Regions from separate parts of the Micromonospora sp. NPDC050397 genome, predicted to be linked through region 2. Evidence: riboswitches for the same ligand, from Rfam matches in the RefSeq annotation. Region 2 holds a riboswitch; each other region holds the start of a gene.

Region 1 (4,454 bases), on a different contig from region 2:
GCCCGATCGTCTTCTGCGTGATCTCCCGCTACCACGGCGGCGCGTTTGTGGTCTTCTCCAAGGCGCTCAACCCGAACATGACCGTGCTGGCGCTGGAGGGCTCGTTCGCCTCGGTGCTCGGCGGCGCCCCGGCGGCGGCGGTGGTCTTCTCCGGCGAGGTGAACAACCGCACCGCGACCGACCCACGGGTGGTCGAGTTGCAGGCGAGCGTGCTCGCGGCCAGCGGCGCCGAGCGGGCGACGCGCAACGCCCAGCTCGCCGAGGTGCAGTCCGCCGTACGGGCGGAGAAGCTCGGCGAGGTCGCCGCCGAGTTCGACCGGGTGCACAGCATCCAGCGCGCGGTCGAGGTCGGCTCGGTGGACGCGATCGTCGGCGCGGCCGAGCTGCGGCCGCGCATCATCGAGGCGATCGAGCGCGGCCTGGGGCACTGACCGGACCGGCACCGGAGGACTGCTCCGTCGGTTCGGGTGGTTGGGGCGGCGGGGGTCGCCGCCCCAACCGGGCTCAGGCGAGCGTGAGCCGTATCTCGGCGGCGCCGGCCACGAGGTGACGCAGGGCCTGTTCGACCTCGGCGTACCCACGGGTCTTCAGCCCGCAGTCCGGGTTGACCCAGAGCCGGTCCGGCGGCACTGCGGCAACGGCGCGACGTAGCGCGTCGGTGACCTCGCTCTGTTCGGGTACGCGTGGCGAGTGGATGTCGTACACCCCGGGGCCGACCCCGCGGGCATATCCGGCGGCGTGCAGATCGTCGAGGATCTCCATCTTCGACCGGGACGCCTCGATGCTGGTGACGTCGGCGTCGAGAGCGTCGATCGCGGGCAGCACCTCGCCGAACTCGGAGTAGCACAGGTGGGTGTGGATCTGCGTGGCGTCGGCGACCCCGCTGGTGGCGAGCCGGAAGGCGGCGACCGCCCAGTCGAGGTACGCCCGCTGCTCGACCCGGCGCAGCGGCAGCCTCTCCCGCAGCGCGGGTTCGTCGACCTGGATCACCCGGATACCGGCCGCCTCCAGGTCACGGGCCTCGTCGCGCAGCGCGAGGGCGATCTGGTTGGCGGTGTCTGCCAGGGGTTGGTCGGTCCGGACGAACGACCATGCCAGGATCGTCACCGGTCCGGTGAGCATGCCCTTCACCGGTCGACTGGTCAGCGACTGAGCGTAGGTGGACCAGCCGACGGTCATCGGGCCGCTCCGGGCCACGTCGCCGTAGACGATCGGCGGCCGTACGCACCGCGAGCCGTACGACTGCACCCAGCCGTTGGCCGTGGCGGCGAACCCGTCGAGCTGTTCGCCGAAGTACTGCACCATGTCGTTGCGCTCCGGCTCGCCGTGCACCAGCACGTCCAGCCCGAGTCGTTCCTGTAGCGCGATGACGTGCGCGACCTCGGCCCGCATCCGTTCCGTGTAGCCGGCGTCGTCGAGTCGTCCGGCCCGGTGCGCCGCACGGGCCCGACGCAGTTCCGGGGTCTGCGGGAAGGACCCGATGGTCGTGGTGGGCAGCGCCGGCAGGTTCAGCCGGGACCGCTGCGCGGCGGCGCGCTGCGGGTACGGCCCGCGACGTACGTGTTCGGGGCGGAGCGCGTCGAGCCGGGCGCGAACGGCGTTGTCCCGCCAGGCCGCCGGTGCGGCGGGCACGGGCGCGGGGAGCGCCGCGACGCCGTCGCGCAGGGCCCGGCCGAGGGCGACCACCTCGTCCACCTTCTGCCGGGCGAACGCGAGCCGGGCGCGTAGGTCGTGGTCGAGGTCGGGTTCGGCGGCCAGGTCGACCGGCACGTGCAGCAGCGAACACGACGTGGACACCGCGACGTGGTCGGCCAGGCCGGTCAGCGCGGCACCGGTCGCGGTGGCGGCGCGCAGGTCGGTACGCCAGACGTTGCGACCGTCGACCAGCCCGGCGACGATCGTCCTGCCCCGCAGCGGACCGGCGGCGGCGAGCCGGGCGAGGTCGCCGGGCCCGGCGACCAGGTCGATGCCGACCGCTTCTACCGGCGTGTCGAGCAGGGCCGGCAGCGCGTCGCCGAGTTCACCGAAGTAGGACGCGACAAAGAGCTCCGGCCGGTGCTCCGTCGCGCCGAGCCGGCGGTACGCCGCACGCAGCGCGTCGATCTCGTCCGGGGTGCGGTCGGCGACGTACCCGGGCTCGTCGAGTTGGACCCAGGCGACCCCGGCGTCGGCGAGGGTGCCGAGGAGGTCGGCGTAGACCGCGACGAGATCGTCGAGCCGGTCGAACGGCCGGAACCCCTCCGGGGCGTCCTCGGTGGACTTGGCCAGCAGGAGGAACGTCGCCGGGCCGACCAGCACCGGTCGGGTCGGGACACCGAGCGCCTCGGCCTCGGCGTGTTCGCGTACCGATTTGTCCGGGCGGGCGGTGAAGACGGTGTCCGGGCCGATCTCCGGCACCAGGTAGTGGTAGTTGGTGTCGAACCACTTCGTCAGCTCCAGGGCCGGCTCCCGCGCCGTCCCCCGGGCCATGGCGAAGTAGGTGTCCAGGTCGTCGAGGTCGAGGCGACGGAAGCGGTCCGGCACCGCGTCGACCAGGACGCAGGTGTCGAGCATCTGGTCGTAGTAGGAGAACGTGTTGGACGGGACGGCGCCCAGACCGGCGTCACGCAGGGTGCGCCAGACGTCGGCGCGCAGGCCGGCGGCGGTCCGCTCCAGGGTGGCCGCGTCGGTCCGGCCGCCCCAGTAGGACTCGACGGCCTGCTTGAGCTCCCGGTGCGGACCGATACGGGGATAGCCGAGCACGGTGCTCAGCCCGAACGGTGTGGTCACGAGACGGGTGTCCTTCCCTCGAGGTCGGCCGACGGCCACCCGGGAGGACACGGCAGGGCACGGTACGACGACCGGCCTCGCCCTGGCCCTCCCGAGGGGCCGACGGCGGCGCACGCGGACGCGTACGCGGTGCGGGCAGGTCTTCGGACTCGCGGGCGCGACCGGTGCGACCCGGTCTCCTACTGGCCGTCGCTTCCCAGACGCGTACGCGTCCAGTGCGTATGACGGCGGTCGTTCCCACTCACCGCTGCGGGGCAGTCCCGGTTTTGCACCGGGTTCCCTCTTACGACGCCCCGCCGCGAAGCGGGGCGAACCAGCACTGTCGGCCATCGTACGGCGTCCGGTCGGTTCGCCCCACCCGCCACGGGTACGTGTCAGAAGTCGTCGTCGAAGCTGACCGTGCCGCTCACCCCGACCTGGTACGCCGACACCCGGCGCTCGAAGAAGTTCGACAGCTCCTGTACGTCCTGCAACTCCATGAACGCGAACGGGTTCTTCGACCCGTACAGCGGGGCGATGTCGAGTTGGGCGAGCCGCCGGTCGGCGACGTGTTGGAGGTATTCGCGCATGTCCGGCAGGGAGAGCCCGGAGACGCCCTGTTCGAGCAGGTCCTCGGCGAACTGCACCTCGCACTCGACCGCCTCGGCGAGCATGTCGCGTACCTGCTGGCGCATCTCGTCGTCGAACAGGTCGGGTTCCTGCTGGCGGACCGTGTCGACGACGTCGAAGGCGAACGCCATGTGCATCGACTCGTCGCGGAACACCCAGTTGGTGCCGGAGGCGAGCCCGTGCAGCAGTCCCCGGGAGCGCAGGAAGTAGACGTACGCGAACGCGCCGTAGAAGAAGAGCCCCTCGATGCAGGCGGCGAAGCAGATCAGGTTGAGCAGGAACGCCCGCCGGTCGTCGCGGCTCCTCAGCTCCCGCAGCTCGAAGACCGAGTCGATCCAGCGGAAGCAGAACTCGGCCTTGCGGCGGATCGACGGGATGCTCTCGATCGCGTCGAAGGCGGCGAACCGTTCGGCCTCGTCCGGCACGTAGGTGTCGAGCAGGTTCAGGTAGAACTGGACGTGCACCGCCTCCTCGAACAGTTGCCGGGACAGGTAGAGCCGGCCCTCCGGGGAGTTCACGTGCTGGTAGAGGTTGAGCACCAGATTGTTGGCGACGATGGTGTCACCGGTGGCGAAGAAGGCGACCAGCCGGCTGACCAGGTGCCGTTCGGCCGGGGTGAGCCGGGTCAGGTCGGCCAGGTCGGAGTGCAGGTCCACCTCCTCGACGGTCCAGGTGTTCTTGATCGCGTCCCGGAACCGGTCGAAGAAGTGCGGGTAACGCATCGGTCGCAGGGTCAGGTCCATGCCGGGGTCGAGCAACATCCCGGTCTTTTCCGTACGGGTCATCGGGTCGCCTTACCTTCCGTTGGTGGCCGGGATCGGGTTACTGGCACGCGTCGCACGACTCGGGGTTCTCCAGCGAGCAGGCGACCGCCTCGGGGTCGGCGACCGCGGGACGGTCGATCGCGACGGTGGCCTGCTGGATCCGGGTGGCGGGACGGGACCGCAGGTAGTACGTCGTCTTCAGACCCGACTTCCAGGCGTACAGGTACATCGAGGAGAGCTTGCCGATGCTCGGCGCGCTCATGAACAGGTTCAGCGACTGGCTCTGGTCGACAAAGGGGGAGCGGGCCGCCG
Region 2 (4,454 bases):
TGATTGGGGCGCGGCGAGCCAACTCCGTCGACTCGGCATGCGTCGAACGTCTCGAAGACGCTAACGCCGGCGGCTGATCCGATGGTTGATGGGCCGGTCGTGAAGAAGGTGTTCGGTGACGATTCGTTTGGCGAGTTCCGGGTCGACGTGGCTGTACCAGGTGTCGTCGGGGTGGACGACGACGAGTGGGCCGAGGTTGCACGGGAAGAGGCAGCCGGCGTCGGTGACAAGCACATCGTCGTCGCCGAGCGTGTTCGCCGTGAGGGCGCGAGTGAGGGCGTCCGCAGTTCGGTTGGCGCCGTACGCGGTGCAGCGAGGCCCGCGGCAGACCAGCACGTGTCGCCGGTGTGTGGTGATGGCCGACCAGACAGGGCTCCGGAACGGGCCGGGATCGCCGTCCAGGGGCGTCGTGGGTTCGTCGAGCGTCGCGATGATGGCGGTGACCAGGGCGGGTGCGCTGGCCAGCGGTGTGCTGACCGAGACCCTTGGCAGGTGTCGGCCGTCGGCCCGGCTGGTGGCCCAGTCGGCGTGGGCGCGGCGGAGCCAGACGTCGAGGCGCCGGTCGGGCGGCAGGTGGGTCGGAACGAGTACGACCTCGGTGGCCTCCTGCTCTTGAGCGGCGTCGAGCGCGTCGTGCAACGACGGCGCCGCCCCGTCCAGGAAACATGCGTGAACCGGTCGGTCCAACGCCCTGGTCACCTCGGCGGCGAGCCGGTGTACGGCATCGTGGCCACCGGTGTGGGTCACCGATCGGGCGACGAGCAGTGTGTGCGTGGTCATGGGGCCTCGTGTCGCGGGTTGCGGCGGAGCAAGTAGGTGTCCATGATCCAGCCGCGTCGTTGTCGGAGTTCACGGCGGGTTTGTTCGATGTGGTCGATGACGTCGCCGAGTTTGCCGGAGACGAGGATCTCGTCGTCCGTGCCGAGGTAGGCGCCCCAGTAGATTTCGATGTTCTCGGCGCGCAGGTTCTTGCAGGCGAGGTCGGCGTCGAGCATGACGACGATGTCGTCGGTGTTGTTCGGCAGTCCCTCGGCGAGTCGGCGTCCGGTGGTGACGTGTACCGGACTGGCGACGCGGTTGAGGGTGATGCGGTGTCGTGCGGCGAGCGCCTGGACGCTGCTGATGCCGGGGATGACGTCGTAGTCGAGGGTGAGTGCGCCACGGGTGATGATGGTTCCGATGACTCTGATGGTGCCGTCGTAGAGGGAGGGGTCGCCCCAGACGAGGAATCCGCCGGTCTGATGCTCGTCGAGCTCGGCGGCGATGATTTATTCGAGGCTGTTCACCCGTTCCTGTCGCCAGTCGTGGACGGCGGTGGGGTATTCCGGCGCGGTTCGGTCGCGGGTCGGATCGGTGACCGTCACGGTGCGGTACCGCTTGTCGTGGATGAAACGTTCGCAGATTCGTCGCCGTGCTTCGGTGAGGTCGGTGGTGGTCGGACCCTTGTTCGAGGACGAAGAACACGTCGACGCTGTTGAGCGCGTTGATGGCCTGGATGGTGAGGAAGTCGGGGTCGCCGACTCCGACACCGATCACCAGTAGTTTGCGCATCAGGTCTCCTTGGGCCGATTCGAGGGGTGAGCTGGCGGTGGCGGATGTGGCTGGCGAGCGGTGTCAGGCGAGGGCGAGACGGATGCCGATCCCGACGAACACGATGGCACTGACGCGATGCAGCACGCGTGCCGTACGGCCGTCGGCGAGGCGTCCGGCGAACCGGCCGGCGGTGATCCCCAGGGCGAGGTCGACCGCGAGCTGGATGGTGACGAAGATGGCTCCGAGTATCAGTAGCTGGGCGGTGACATGACCCCGGCCGGTGTTTACGAACTGGGGCAGGAAGGCGATCGTGAACACGATCATCTTCGGGTTGAGCAGGTTCGTGAGCAGGCCACGTGTGGCGGCTCGGACGAGGTCGACGCCGCCGGTGGTTCCGCTGCCCCACGTTCCGGTCGGGGTGGTGGGGCGTCGTAGGGCGAGGAATCCCAGGATGATCAGGTACGCCGCGCCGGTGTATCGGATGGTCGCGTACAGCATGGGGGAGGCGGCGATGATCGCGGACAGGCCGAGGACGGCGATGGCCACGTGGACGGCTTCGCCGACGGCCACTCCGAGGGCCGCGGCGACGCTGGCCCGGATGCCGTAGCGGGTGGCGTTGGCCAGGACGTAGAGCATGTCCGGGCCGGGGGTGAGCATGAACAGGGTGATCGCGGCCAGGTAACCGGCGAGTGTGCCGACGGAGACGTACCAGGTGAGGCTCATCGGATGTCGGCCTGCGTGGCGAGGGCACGGCGTAGCGCGAGGCGGTGCTCGCGACGGATCTGTGCCTCCTGATAGCGGCGACGATCATCGTCGGTCTCCGGTAGCAGGGCGGGCACGGGTCGGGGTTGACCGGTGTCGTCGACGGCGACCATCACCAGGTGCGCGGTGGCGACGAGAGTCGGTGGTACGGCCCGGTCCCAACGGTCGGCGGTCACCGTGACGGCGACCTCCATGGAGGACCGGCCGGCCCAGGTGATGCGGGCGTCCACGTGAACGACATCGCCGACGCGTACGGCCTGGAGGAACGCGGTTTCGTCGATGGCTGCGGTGACCGCGGGGCCGTCGGAGTGGCGGGCGGCGACGACACCGGCGACCGCGTCGACCAGGTTCAGGATCCGGCCGCCGTGTACGGTGCCCATCAGGTTCGTGTGATGCTGGTCCATGATCTGCGACAGCGTCAGCTGCGAGGCCGACGGGGAGCGTCCGGTGATCGCAGGGCTGGATTCGGTGAGCATGCTGGTGTTCTCCGGGCGGTCGAGGCGTCCCGGAGGAGGGCAGACCGCACCGACCACCCCGAACGTCGCGAAGGCGCGACGCCAGGGCACGCTGGCGCACAGTCCGCCCGGCCCACCCGCGAGGCCGGCGGTGGCGCGCACGGTCGTGCGCGCGGCGCGGGCAGGTCTTCGGACTTGCGGGCGCGACCGGGGTTGACCCCGGTCTCCTACTGGCCGTCGCTTCCCAGACGCTCACGCGTCCAGTGCCTGTGACGGCGGTCGTTCCCGCTCACCGCTGCGGGGCAGTCCCGGACTCTCACCGGGTTCCCTCTTGCGACGCCCGGACGATGCCCGGGCGAACCAGCGCTGAGGCAGATGATAGCCGCCGCCGTCCCGCTTGGTGGAATGGACGTGAGCGGGTTGTGCCTGGTAGGCACGCAGGTGTGCGTATCGTCTCACTGCTACCGGCGGCCACGGACATCGTCGCCATGCTCGGCGCGACCGGCCACTTGCTCGGCCGTACGCACGAGTGCGACTGGCCACCGGGGGAACTCGCCGGCATTCCGGCGGTGACCGTCACCTCCCTGCCGGAGGAACTGACGAGCCGGGAGATCTCGGCGGCGATCAGCGGCGACGCCCACCGGGGGTCATCGGTGTACCAGCTCGACCTTGCCCTGTTGGAGCAGCTACGGCCGGACCTCATCCTGACCCAGGACCTATGCGACGTCTGCGCGGTCTCCTACGGCCGGGTCAACGACGCGGTCAGGATGATCGATCTGGATACCAGGGTCATGTCCCTGGAGGCCAGGACCATCGGCGGGATCCTCGATACGGTCGACGCCGTGGCCGCGCTCACCGGCACCGAGAGTAGAGCCGGTGAGATCCGGGTGGATGCTGAGCGCCGCCTGTCCGCGCTGCCCGGACCGGTTCCCGGCTCCCCGTCGGTGCTGTTCGTTGAGTGGCTCGATCCGCTGATGCCCGGCGGGCACTGGGTGCCCGAACAGGTCACCTACGCCGGTGGCCGTCCTTCGCTGCTCGGGCCGGGGGCACACAGCATCCCGCAGCCGTGGTCGGTGGTGTCGGACCTGGCTCCCGACGTGGTGGTGCTCGGACCCTGCGGGTTCACCCCCGAGCGCACCTTCGACGAGCTGTCGGTGGCGACCGCGCAGTCCGGCTGGGCCGAACTGCCGGCGGTCCGTGACGGGCAGGTGTGGGTGGTCGACGGGCCCGCCTACTTCAACCGCCCCGGCCCCAGGGTCATCGACGGGGCGGAGATCCTCGCCGCCATCCTGGCCGGGCGCCCCGACGATCGCGCGTGGCGGGCCGGTGAGGCTTTCGCAGCTCGGTGAACCGGGTCGTTGTCAGTCCGTGCCGGGTGACCCTGGCCGGAAGATCCTGGGACCCAGCGTCGCCGGAGCAGGAGCGGCGCCGGGCCCTCCGGTGTTGATCCAGGTGGTGACCGCGTCGACGGTCGCCTCGTCGAGGACGTCGCTGACCCAGACCGGCCTCGCTCCGCGTCGTCGGGCGCCCGGTGACGGTTGTACGACCACCACGTTCGAGCGTTCACACACCCCGAGGCAGTCGCTCACGCGTACCCGGTGATGGTCGCCGGCCGCGTTCCGCAACCGTTCCAGTTGGTTGTCGTGCTCGACTCCCGGATGCTTGCGGCTACTGCCGCAGCAGCAGTCGCGGCAGACCGTCACC
Region 3 (4,454 bases), on a different contig from region 2:
AGCTGCGGAACAATCTTGAGCATCTCGCCCACAACCGCGCGGTCGATCGCGAAGTTGTCCTTGCCCCCGAGAACCACATCGTAGGCGCGCGCGATGCTGGGCTTCGAGGGGTCGATACCGGCAGATGCCGGTCGGTCCGGTGCCGCCATGAATCCTACTTTCGCAACGTCTCGGTCCTGGCCTGGTCCGGTGATCCTAGAGGAAGCCGGCCACACCCGCGGGTCGCTCACCAGCCACTGTGGACATGGCCCTGGTTGTCGAGACTCAGGCCGTACAACTCGGGGTAGAACCGCTCCGGCCGCCAACGGCCGGTTCGGCGACCAGGTCGAGGGTGCCGTAGACCACGAGGCGGTCCCGGGAGAGGAATGATCCTAGAGCCGGTGTCGAGCTCCGGGGGCGTGGCCGACCTCGTCCCGCGAACGGCGATGGCTCGACGGCCAACCGCCGTCCCGCACGGGTCGTGCCGAACGCACCCCGGGGCCGGCGTTGCGTAGAGTACGGGTCGTGCCAACCACGGCCGGCGTGCCGACCGGTGACACCGCCGACGTCCGCCCCACGAACCCGGGGACCGGAGTCCGTGGTCTCGCCAGGAACTCGGCGATCGCGGCCGGCGCCGTTGTCGCCAACGGGCTGCTGAGCGCGGCGATCCTGGCACTGTGCGCGTCGTTCGGGCAGACGGACGAGATCGCGGCGTACACGGTGATGACGTCAGCGCTGGCGTTTGTCATCATCGGCGCCAGCGGCGGGTCGGCCCTGCTGTACCTCAACGGCACCGAGGAACAGCGCACCCTCGTACGGAGCCAGTGGGCCCTGGTGGTGGTACCCGCCGTACTCGTCGGCGCGCTGGTCATCGGCGAGTTCTACGCCGGCCGGGGATACAGCGCCACCGCGCTGGTGGCGGCCGGTGTGGTGGCGCTCGGCAACGGTGTCGCACAGTTGCAGATCGCCGACTTCAACCGGCGGATGCGGTTCCTGGCCACCGCCGTGCTGATGTGCGGCAGCAAGGCCGCTTCGCTGGTGATGGTCCTGGTCGGGGTCCCGCTCACGATCGCGCTCGCCACCGCCGGGCTGGCCCAGCTCGTCGTCGGCGAACTCGTCCTCGGTCGGGACGGTTCGCTGCGGCGCGCGCGGTTCCGGGAGCTGTCACTGCGGCGCGCCTTCGCCGGATACCGGTCCAGCCGGCACCTGTTCGGCTTCGCCCTCGGCGAGCTGTACGTGGCACGGTACGCCACCCTCGTGCTGTCGCTGGTCGCGACGCCCACGGTGATGGGCAGCTTCGGGGCGCTCGTCACCGCGTACCAGGCGATCGGTGGTGTCGTACAGTCGGCGTTGCAGGTGCCGATGGTGGCGCGTACCCGCAACCGGTTGGGTCTCGAATCCGCGAGGCACCCGGCGCACTTCTCGGTGGCGATGGCACTGGTCTGCGCGGTCCCGATGGCGATCGCGGTCGCCGGGCTCGCGCCCTGGCTCACCGGTACGCTGCTGTCCCTGCCGCACCGGGAGGCCGCCACCTGGCTGGCCGTGTTCATGCTGGCGCTGCCGTTCCTGGCGGTCAGCCGGGCGCTGATGTTCAACTGGATCGGCGACGGCGACTTCGCCCGCGCGACGAGGGCCATGGCCGTGCTCGCGGTGATCCTGACCATCACGGTCACGTTCGGCGTACCACGGTTCGGGCCGCTCGGCGCCGCCACCGCCACCGCCGCGGCCGAGGTGGCCGCCCTCGCGGTCATCCTGCTGCTCGCGCGCCGGTCGGCCGGCTCGGGTCCGCTCGCCGGGACGTCGCCGGCCGACGGTCAGCGGCCCCGGCCGAACGGGTGACGGTCGAACAGACGTCGGTACGCGAGACGGACGCCCCCACCGGGTCACGGGCGGTCGCCAACCGCTTCCGGTACGGCCCGCGACGGGGCGCCGGGGACGACGGACATGGTGTTCGTCATATGGCACGCGTTGTCCGATGACGCTATGTTGTCGCTGCCGTGGTGCTCGGGAAGCCGGTGGGATACCGGCGCGGCCCTCGCCACTGTGATCGGGAAGTCTCCGGCCCTCGTCGTACGAGGTCACTGGGCACCAGCCTGGGAAGGCCGGCCGGAGACGCGTTTCCCGGCAGCCAGGAGACCGGCCACGGCACACGTACCGACCCGTCCACGAGGTGCTGGAAGGTGGTCCCTGTGCGCCTGCGCGCGATGCGGCCCCGTATGTCCTGGCGTGCTGTCACGCCACTGTCCGCCGTGATGATCTTCACATTGCTGGTCGCCGGCTGCGCCGGAACCGGGGACACCCCGTCCGGGGCGGCGTCGGCCGCACCGGTCACGCTCACCAACTGCGGCCTGCCCGTGCAGGTCACCCAGCCACCGTCGCGGGTGGTCACGCTGAACCAGGCCGCGACGGAGATCATGCTGGCACTGGGTCTACAGGACCGGATGATCGGCACCGCGTACCTCGACGACACCATCCTGCCGGAGTACGCCGACGCGTACCAGAAGATCCCGGTGCTGGCCAAGGAGTACCCGTCGAAGGAAAAGCTGATCGAGGCCGCCCCGGACTTCGTCTACGCCTCGTTCGCCAGCGCGTTCAGCGACGAGGGCGTCGGTGAACGGGACACCTACACCGGTCTGCGCGTCGGCACGTACCTCTCGCCGGCCGGCTGCCCGAAGGAGACCCGCCCGTCCCCGCTCACCGTCGACCACGTGTTCGGCGAGATCCGCGACGTAGCGGCGATCTTCGGAGTGCCGGAACGGGCGACCGCGCTGATCGACGCGCAGAAGTCCCGGATCACCTCGGCCGCCTCCGGCGTCCGGGACGCGAAGGACATCTCGGTGCTCTGGTGGGACGCCGGAACCGACGCGCCGAGCGTCGGCGCCTGCTGTGGGGCACCGCAGCTCATCATGTCGGCGGTCGGGGTGACCAACAAGTTCACCGACCTCACCGGTAGCTGGGGCGACACGAGCTGGGAGAAGGTCGTCGAACGCAACCCGGACGTCATCGTCCTCGTCGACGCCGAGTGGGACCGGGCCACCGCCAAACAGGAATTCCTCGCCGGCAACGCCGCCCTGCGGGACCTACCGGCCGTCAAGGACAAACGGTTCGTCGTCATCCCGTTCTCCGAAACCAGCGCCGGGGTCCGCAACGTCCTGGGCATCGAGCACCTGGCCCAGGGACTCACCGCACTGCCGGCCCGGGTGACGCGCTGACCACCACGACCACTCCACGCCCGGCGCCGACGGCGGCGCCGGGCCGGGCGCGCGTCCTGGGCGGCACCGCACTGGTCGTCGCGTTGACCGGCATGCTCGGGCTCTCGATCGGCGCCGCGGTCACCGTCGGACCGGCCGACCTCTCCCTCGGCACCGTGTGGGCGGTGATCGGCGACCACCTGGGCGTGTTCCGTTCCGACGTGCCGCTGCTGCGGGACCACATCGTCTGGCAGATCCGCCTACCCCGGGTGCTGCTCGCCGCCACCGTCGGCGCCGGACTCGCCGCCGTCGGGGCGGTGATGCAGACCCTGACCCGCAACGCGCTCGCCGACCCGTACCTGCTCGGCGTCTCCTCCGGAGCGTCCCTCGGTGCGGTCACCGTCACCGTCACCGGACTCGGGTCGGCGGTCTGGTCCCTGACCGGCGGCGCGTTCACCGGCGCGCTCGCGGCGTTCGCCCTGGTCATCGCCGCCGCGACCAGCCGGGGCGGCCGGCTCGCACCGACCCGGATGATCCTCGCCGGTGTCGCGGTCGGCCAACTCTGCGCCGCCGTCACCTCGTTCGTCATCATCTGGGCCGCCGACCCGCACGCCACCCAGCAGATCACCTTCTGGCTGTCCGGATCGCTCGGCCGGTCCGACTGGACCTCCCTCGGCTACGCCGTCTCCGCCCTCGCGGTCGTCCTGGCCGTGCTCCTCGGACACGCCCGTACGCTGAACGCGTTCGCCTTCGGCGACGACTCGGCCGCCACCCTCGGTGTCGACGTCACCCGCACCCGCTGGCTGCTGCTGACCACGGCGGCCCTGCTCACCGGAACCCTCGTCGCGGTCAGCGGCGCGATCGGCTTCGTCGGGCTGCTCCTGCCGCACGCCGCCCGGCTGCTCACCGGCCCCGACCACCGCCGACTCCTACCGGTCGCGGTTCTCGCCGGGGCGATCTTCCTGATCTGGGTCGACACCGCCGCCCGTACGGTGTTCGAACCACGCGAACTCCCGGTCGGTGTGCTCACCGCCATGCTCGGCGTACCCGCGTTCGTGCTGCTGCTGCGCCGACGGCTGGCGGGCAACTGATGCTCCAGGTCACCGACGTCAGCCACACCGTACAGACAGCGACGATCATCGACCGGGTCTCCTGCACGGTACCGACCGGCACCCTGGTCGGCCTGCTCGGGCCGAACGGCTCGGGAAAGACGACCCTGCTGCGGATCGTCGCCGGACTCACCACCCCGGACCACGGGCACCGCCTCCTCGGCGGCGAGGACCT
Region 4 (4,454 bases), on a different contig from region 2:
CTCGATGCCCTGCTGGCCCTTGCGGCCGGCGTCCATCGGGTGCTTCACCTTGGTCATCTCGGTGACCAGGTCGGCGAGGTCGACCAGGTCGGGGTGGGCGTCCCGGCCGGTGATCACGACGTGCTGGTTGCCGGGCCGATCACGCAACGTGGCGACCACGTCGGCGATGTCGATCCAGCCCCACTTGATCGGGTAGGTGAACTCGTCCAGCACGTAGAACCGGTACGCCTCGGCGGCCAGGTCCCGCTTGATCTGGGCCCAGCCCTCGGCGGCCTCGACCGCGTGGTCGCGCTCGGTGCCCGGACGCTGGATCCAGGACCAGCCCTCGCCCATCTTGTGCCAGACCACGCTGCCGCCCTTGCCGCTCTCGCCGAGCGCGCGCAGCGCGGTCTCCTCGCCGACCTTCCACTTCGGACTCTTCACGAACTGGAACACCGCGATCGGCCAGCCGGCGCTCCAGGCGCGCAGCGCCATCCCGAACGCGGCGGTCGACTTGCCCTTACCCTGGCCGGTGTGTACGGCCAGGACCGGTTGCCGGCGCCGCTCGCGGGTGGTGAGACCGTCGTCGGGTACCTGTTCCGGCTTGCCCTGGGGCATGTCAGGCCGCCTTTCGGAGAGTGTGCAGCGCGTCCAGCGGGACGCAGTCGGCATCCAGCGCGGTGGCCAGCCGTCGGGCCAGGCCGAGCCGGATCGGCCCGGACTCGCAGTCGACCACCACCGAGGCGACCTCGGCCAGCGCCGGGACCACGGTCAACGGGTCCGGGCCGCTGGTCGCCCGCCCGTCGGTGACCACGACCAGCAGCGGGCGGCGGCGTGGGTCGCGGCGACGCTCGCTGTCCAGGGTCCGGGCGGCCTGGCGCAGCCCGGCGGCGAGCGGGGTCCGGCCGCCGGTGCGCAGCTCGGCGAGGCGGAGCACGCCGACCTCGTGGCTGGCGGTCGGCTCCAGCACCGTACTCGCCCCGGTGCCCCGGAACGTGATCATTCCGATCTTGTCCCGCCGCTGGTAGGCGTCACGGAGCAGGGAGAGGACGGCGGTCTTCACCACCCGCATCCGGCGGCGGGCCGCCATCGAGCCGGAGGCGTCCACCACGAACAGCACCAGGTTCGCCTCGCGGCCGACGTGCACCGCCTCGCGCAGGTCCCCGGCCGCGACCGAGCGGGCACCCCGACGGGCCGCGGCGAGCAGGGTGGCGGGCAGGTGCACGCTGGTCAGCCGCCCGGTCGGCAGCCGGGCGCCGACCACCCGGCCACGCCGGGCGTACGCCGGGGAGCGGCGCCCGGCGTGCGCCCCGGCGCCTCGTCCGCGTACGGCCAGCGCCCTGGTCCGGTACGGGCTGGTCGCCGCGACCGCCGGCTGGTTGCCGGCGCCGGCCTGCTCGGGTTGCTGCTCCGGCGATGCCTGCTGGTCCGGGCCGGTCGACTTCGGTCCGGACCCGGGTGGCGGTGCGGTGTCCGGCGTGTCGGAGCGGTCCGGGACCTGCTCCGGTCCGGCCGGTGGACGGCCGCCGCCGGGACCGTTCGGAGGTCCGTTCGGAGGGCCGTCCGGAGGGCCGTCCGTCGGGTCGGACGGGTTGTCGCCGGGTGGGTTGTCGCCGGGACCGCCGTCGGAGCCGTCGTCCGGTCCGGCCGGCGGCTCGGGCTCCGGGTCCGCGTCGCCGCCGTGCTGCCGGAGCAGTTCCTCCAGCTTCTCCTGGTCGGTGCCGGGCGGGTCCAGCGGGTCCCGGCGCCGACGGTGTGGCAGGGCCAGCCTCGCGGCGGCGGCCACGTCGTCGGCGGTGACCCTGTCCCGGTCGTGCCAGGCGGCGAGTGCCACGGCGGTCCGGGCCACCACGATGTCCGCGCGGAGCCCGTCGACCCCGTACGCGAGACAGATCGTGGCGATCCGGTCCAACTCGGCGTCGGGCAGCCGGACCGAGGGCAACCGCAGTCGGGCGACGGCGATCCGCCCGGCGAGTACGGCGTCCTCCTCCACCCAGCGCGCCACGAACCCCACCGGATCGGTCTCGTACGCGAGCCGACGGCGTACCACCTCGGCCCGCGAGCCCGCGTCGCGCGGGGCGGCCACCGCCACCACCAGCCCGAACCGGTCCACGAGTTGCGGGCGGGGCTCCCCCTCCTCCGGGTTCATCGTGCCGACCAGCAGGAAGCGGGCGGCGTGCTTGACCGACACCCCGTCCCGCTCGACGTGTGCGCGTCCCATCGCGGCGGCGTCGAGCAGCAGGTCGACCAGGTGGTCCGGGAGCAGGTTGACCTCGTCGACGTAGAGCACCCCGCGATGGGCGGCGGCGAGCAGGCCCGGCTCGAACGCCTTCACCCCGTCGGCGAGCGCGCGTTGCAGGTCCAGGGTGCCGACCACCCGGTCCTCGGTGGCGCCGACCGGCAACTCGACCAGGGTGGCGCGGCGGCGTACGGCGGCGGCGCCGGGCTCGTGCGGGCCGTCCGGGCACGCCGCGTCAGGATTGACCGGGTCGCAGGCGAACCGGCAGCCACGTACCACGTCGACGTCGGGAAGCAGCCCGGCGAGGGCCCGTACGATGGTCGACTTCGCGGTGCCCTTCTCGCCGCGTACCAGCACCCCGCCGATCGCCGGGGAGACCGCGTTGAGCAGCAGGGCCAGTCGCAGGTCGGGCAGGCCGACAACGGCGGAGAACGGGTACGGCGGGGTCATCGCCCACTCAGGCGCGCAGAAGCCATGCTCATGTCCCTTCCGCGGGTGTCCACGCCCGCGTTGGCTGGGTGGTGCGAGCGGTCGGAGTCTCCTGACTCCCGGATCGACGCTTCCCCCCGACCTTCCGGCCGTTCGGCCGTGGCCCGTACGTGAGAGGTCACTCCCCGGTCACAGTGGCGGGACCGTCCCGGACTCGCACCGGGTTCCTCCGCGCACCGCTCGTGCTGGCCATGCTGTCCCACCGACCGGCCCCCCGTCAACGTGACCACCACGACGGCACCACCTCACGCCACCCCCACCCCGCCCCTCACGCCCCGCCCCTCACGCCGCGCCCCGCCCCTCACCCGATCGATCATGAAGTTGTCGCACGGATGGCGGACGAACCCCTGCGATAACTTCATGGTCAACAATTTTGGGCGGGGGTGCGTGGTGGGGCGCGGGAGTTGGGGGCGGTTGCTGCTGCTGGCACTGATCTGGGGCTCCGGATTTCTCTGGATCAAGCTGGCGCTGCGGGGGTTCACCCCGGTCCAGATCACCATCGTCCGGCTCCTGCTCGGAGCGGCGGTGCTGGCACCCATCGCACTGGCGCGAAGAATGCCCGTTCCGTCCGGGAGCCGAACCTGGTTCCACCTCGTGGTGGCGGCCCTGCTCGCCAACGTCGTGCCGTACACCCTGTTCGGGATCGGGCAGCAGACGATCGACTCGAACATCGCCGGCGTACTGAACGCCACCACGCCACTGTGGACGGTGGTGATCGCGCTGCTCGCCGGCGGCGAGCAGCGGGTGACCCTGGGACGGGCGAGCGGTCTCGCGGCCGGCTTCGCCGGGACGGTGCTGATCTTCACACCGTGGGAGTCGGCGACCGACGTGGCGAGCTGGGCGGGTCTCGCCTGCCTCGCCGCTTCCGCGAGTTACGGCGCCGGATACGTCTACATGGGTCGCTACCTCACCGGCCGGAACATCCCGCCGATTATGCTGTCCGCCTGCCAACTGGCGGCCGGCGCCGCCGTACTCGCGCTCGCCCTGCCCTTCGGCGGGCTGACCGCGCCGAACTGGAGCGCGGTGCCGGTCGGCAGTCTCCTCGTCCTCGGCACGGTCGGCACCGGACTGGCGTACGTGCTGAACTACCGACTCATCGGCGATCTCGGGTCGACCGCCGCCTCCACCACCACGTACCTCCTGCCGGTGGTCGCGGTGGTGCTCGGCGCGCTCGTCCTGGCCGAGCCGGTCACCCTACCGATGCTCGCCGGCATGGCCCTGGTCCTGACCGGGATCACCCTCGCCCAACGACGGGCCCCCGCTGCCGTCGCACCGCCGAGGACACCGCTTGCCACACCTCGGGAGAACCCCCGCGGCCTGCCGGAGTGACGTTCCGGGCAGGGCTTTCGCAGCCCACCTGGGATCGGATCTCGGGGCCAGGGGCCGTGACCTGTCCGGCAAGAGAAAGGTTCCAATCAGCATTGCCGGTATTCGACAGATCGCTCTCCGAAAGGTCCAGGGAACAGCAACCGGTCATGTTTTCACCATGCGGGAAACCGGGTCAGGGGTGAATACGGCATTCATCCACACTCACTCCGTGGAGATGCTTTCCAACCCCGACGCACGATCCGTACCGTAGCGAGTGGGCAATTAACGAAACGGACGGCACCCGCGCCAACGGATGCCGTCCTACTGACTCCAATTCGGCCCTCACGAAGCCCAACTGAAGGAGTTCCTATGACCGTACCAAACGGCGCTCCCGCTAGCCAGGACCAGCGGGGAGTCGATCCGCCACGAGCCGTCTCGT

The links. A riboswitch is a leader RNA that binds a small molecule or an ion and turns the genes downstream of it on or off. The one in region 2 is predicted to bind cobalamin.
Region 1: linked by a shared signal. The riboswitch ahead of metE (5-methyltetrahydropteroyltriglutamate--homocysteine S-methyltransferase) and the one ahead of ACI2K4_RS29145 (acyl-CoA thioesterase) in region 2 are both predicted to bind cobalamin.
Region 3: linked by a shared signal. The riboswitch ahead of ACI2K4_RS25925 (ABC transporter substrate-binding protein) and the one ahead of ACI2K4_RS29145 (acyl-CoA thioesterase) in region 2 are both predicted to bind cobalamin.
Region 4: linked by a shared signal. The riboswitch ahead of ACI2K4_RS24225 (VWA domain-containing protein) and the one ahead of ACI2K4_RS29145 (acyl-CoA thioesterase) in region 2 are both predicted to bind cobalamin.

The regions. Positions count from the first base shown of each region.
Region 1 covers NZ_JBJDPS010000001.1:269,201-273,654, forward strand. Annotated here, with positions in the region: gene ACI2K4_RS01050 (biotin carboxylase N-terminal domain-containing protein) at 1-431, shown strand, start outside; gene metE (5-methyltetrahydropteroyltriglutamate--homocysteine S-methyltransferase) at 505-2,769, opposite strand; cobalamin riboswitch at 2,886-3,102, opposite strand; gene ACI2K4_RS01060 (ribonucleotide-diphosphate reductase subunit beta) at 3,144-4,163, opposite strand; gene ACI2K4_RS01065 (ribonucleoside-diphosphate reductase subunit alpha) at 4,201-4,454, opposite strand, start outside.
Region 2 covers NZ_JBJDPS010000013.1:30,810-35,263, reverse strand. Annotated here, with positions in the region: gene ACI2K4_RS29160 (CbiX/SirB N-terminal domain-containing protein) at 61-780, opposite strand; gene cobF (precorrin-6A synthase (deacetylating)) at 777-1,265, opposite strand; gene ACI2K4_RS29150 (LysE family translocator) at 1,615-2,256, opposite strand; gene ACI2K4_RS29145 (acyl-CoA thioesterase) at 2,253-2,771, opposite strand; cobalamin riboswitch at 2,913-3,130, opposite strand; gene ACI2K4_RS29140 (ABC transporter substrate-binding protein) at 3,194-4,099, shown strand; gene ACI2K4_RS29135 (hypothetical protein) at 4,112-4,453, opposite strand.
Region 3 covers NZ_JBJDPS010000009.1:182,416-186,869, forward strand. Annotated here, with positions in the region: gene ACI2K4_RS25915 (SAM-dependent methyltransferase) at 1-149, opposite strand, end outside; gene ACI2K4_RS25920 (lipopolysaccharide biosynthesis protein) at 505-1,818, shown strand; cobalamin riboswitch at 1,961-2,139, shown strand; gene ACI2K4_RS25925 (ABC transporter substrate-binding protein) at 2,232-3,191, shown strand; gene ACI2K4_RS25930 (FecCD family ABC transporter permease) at 3,284-4,261, shown strand; gene ACI2K4_RS25935 (ABC transporter ATP-binding protein) at 4,261-4,454, shown strand, end outside.
Region 4 covers NZ_JBJDPS010000007.1:237,710-242,163, reverse strand. Annotated here, with positions in the region: gene ACI2K4_RS24235 (cobyrinate a,c-diamide synthase) at 1-1, opposite strand, end outside; gene cobO (cob(I)yrinic acid a,c-diamide adenosyltransferase) at 1-597, opposite strand, end outside; gene ACI2K4_RS24225 (VWA domain-containing protein) at 599-2,668, opposite strand; cobalamin riboswitch at 2,753-2,877, opposite strand; gene ACI2K4_RS24220 (DMT family transporter) at 3,068-4,036, shown strand.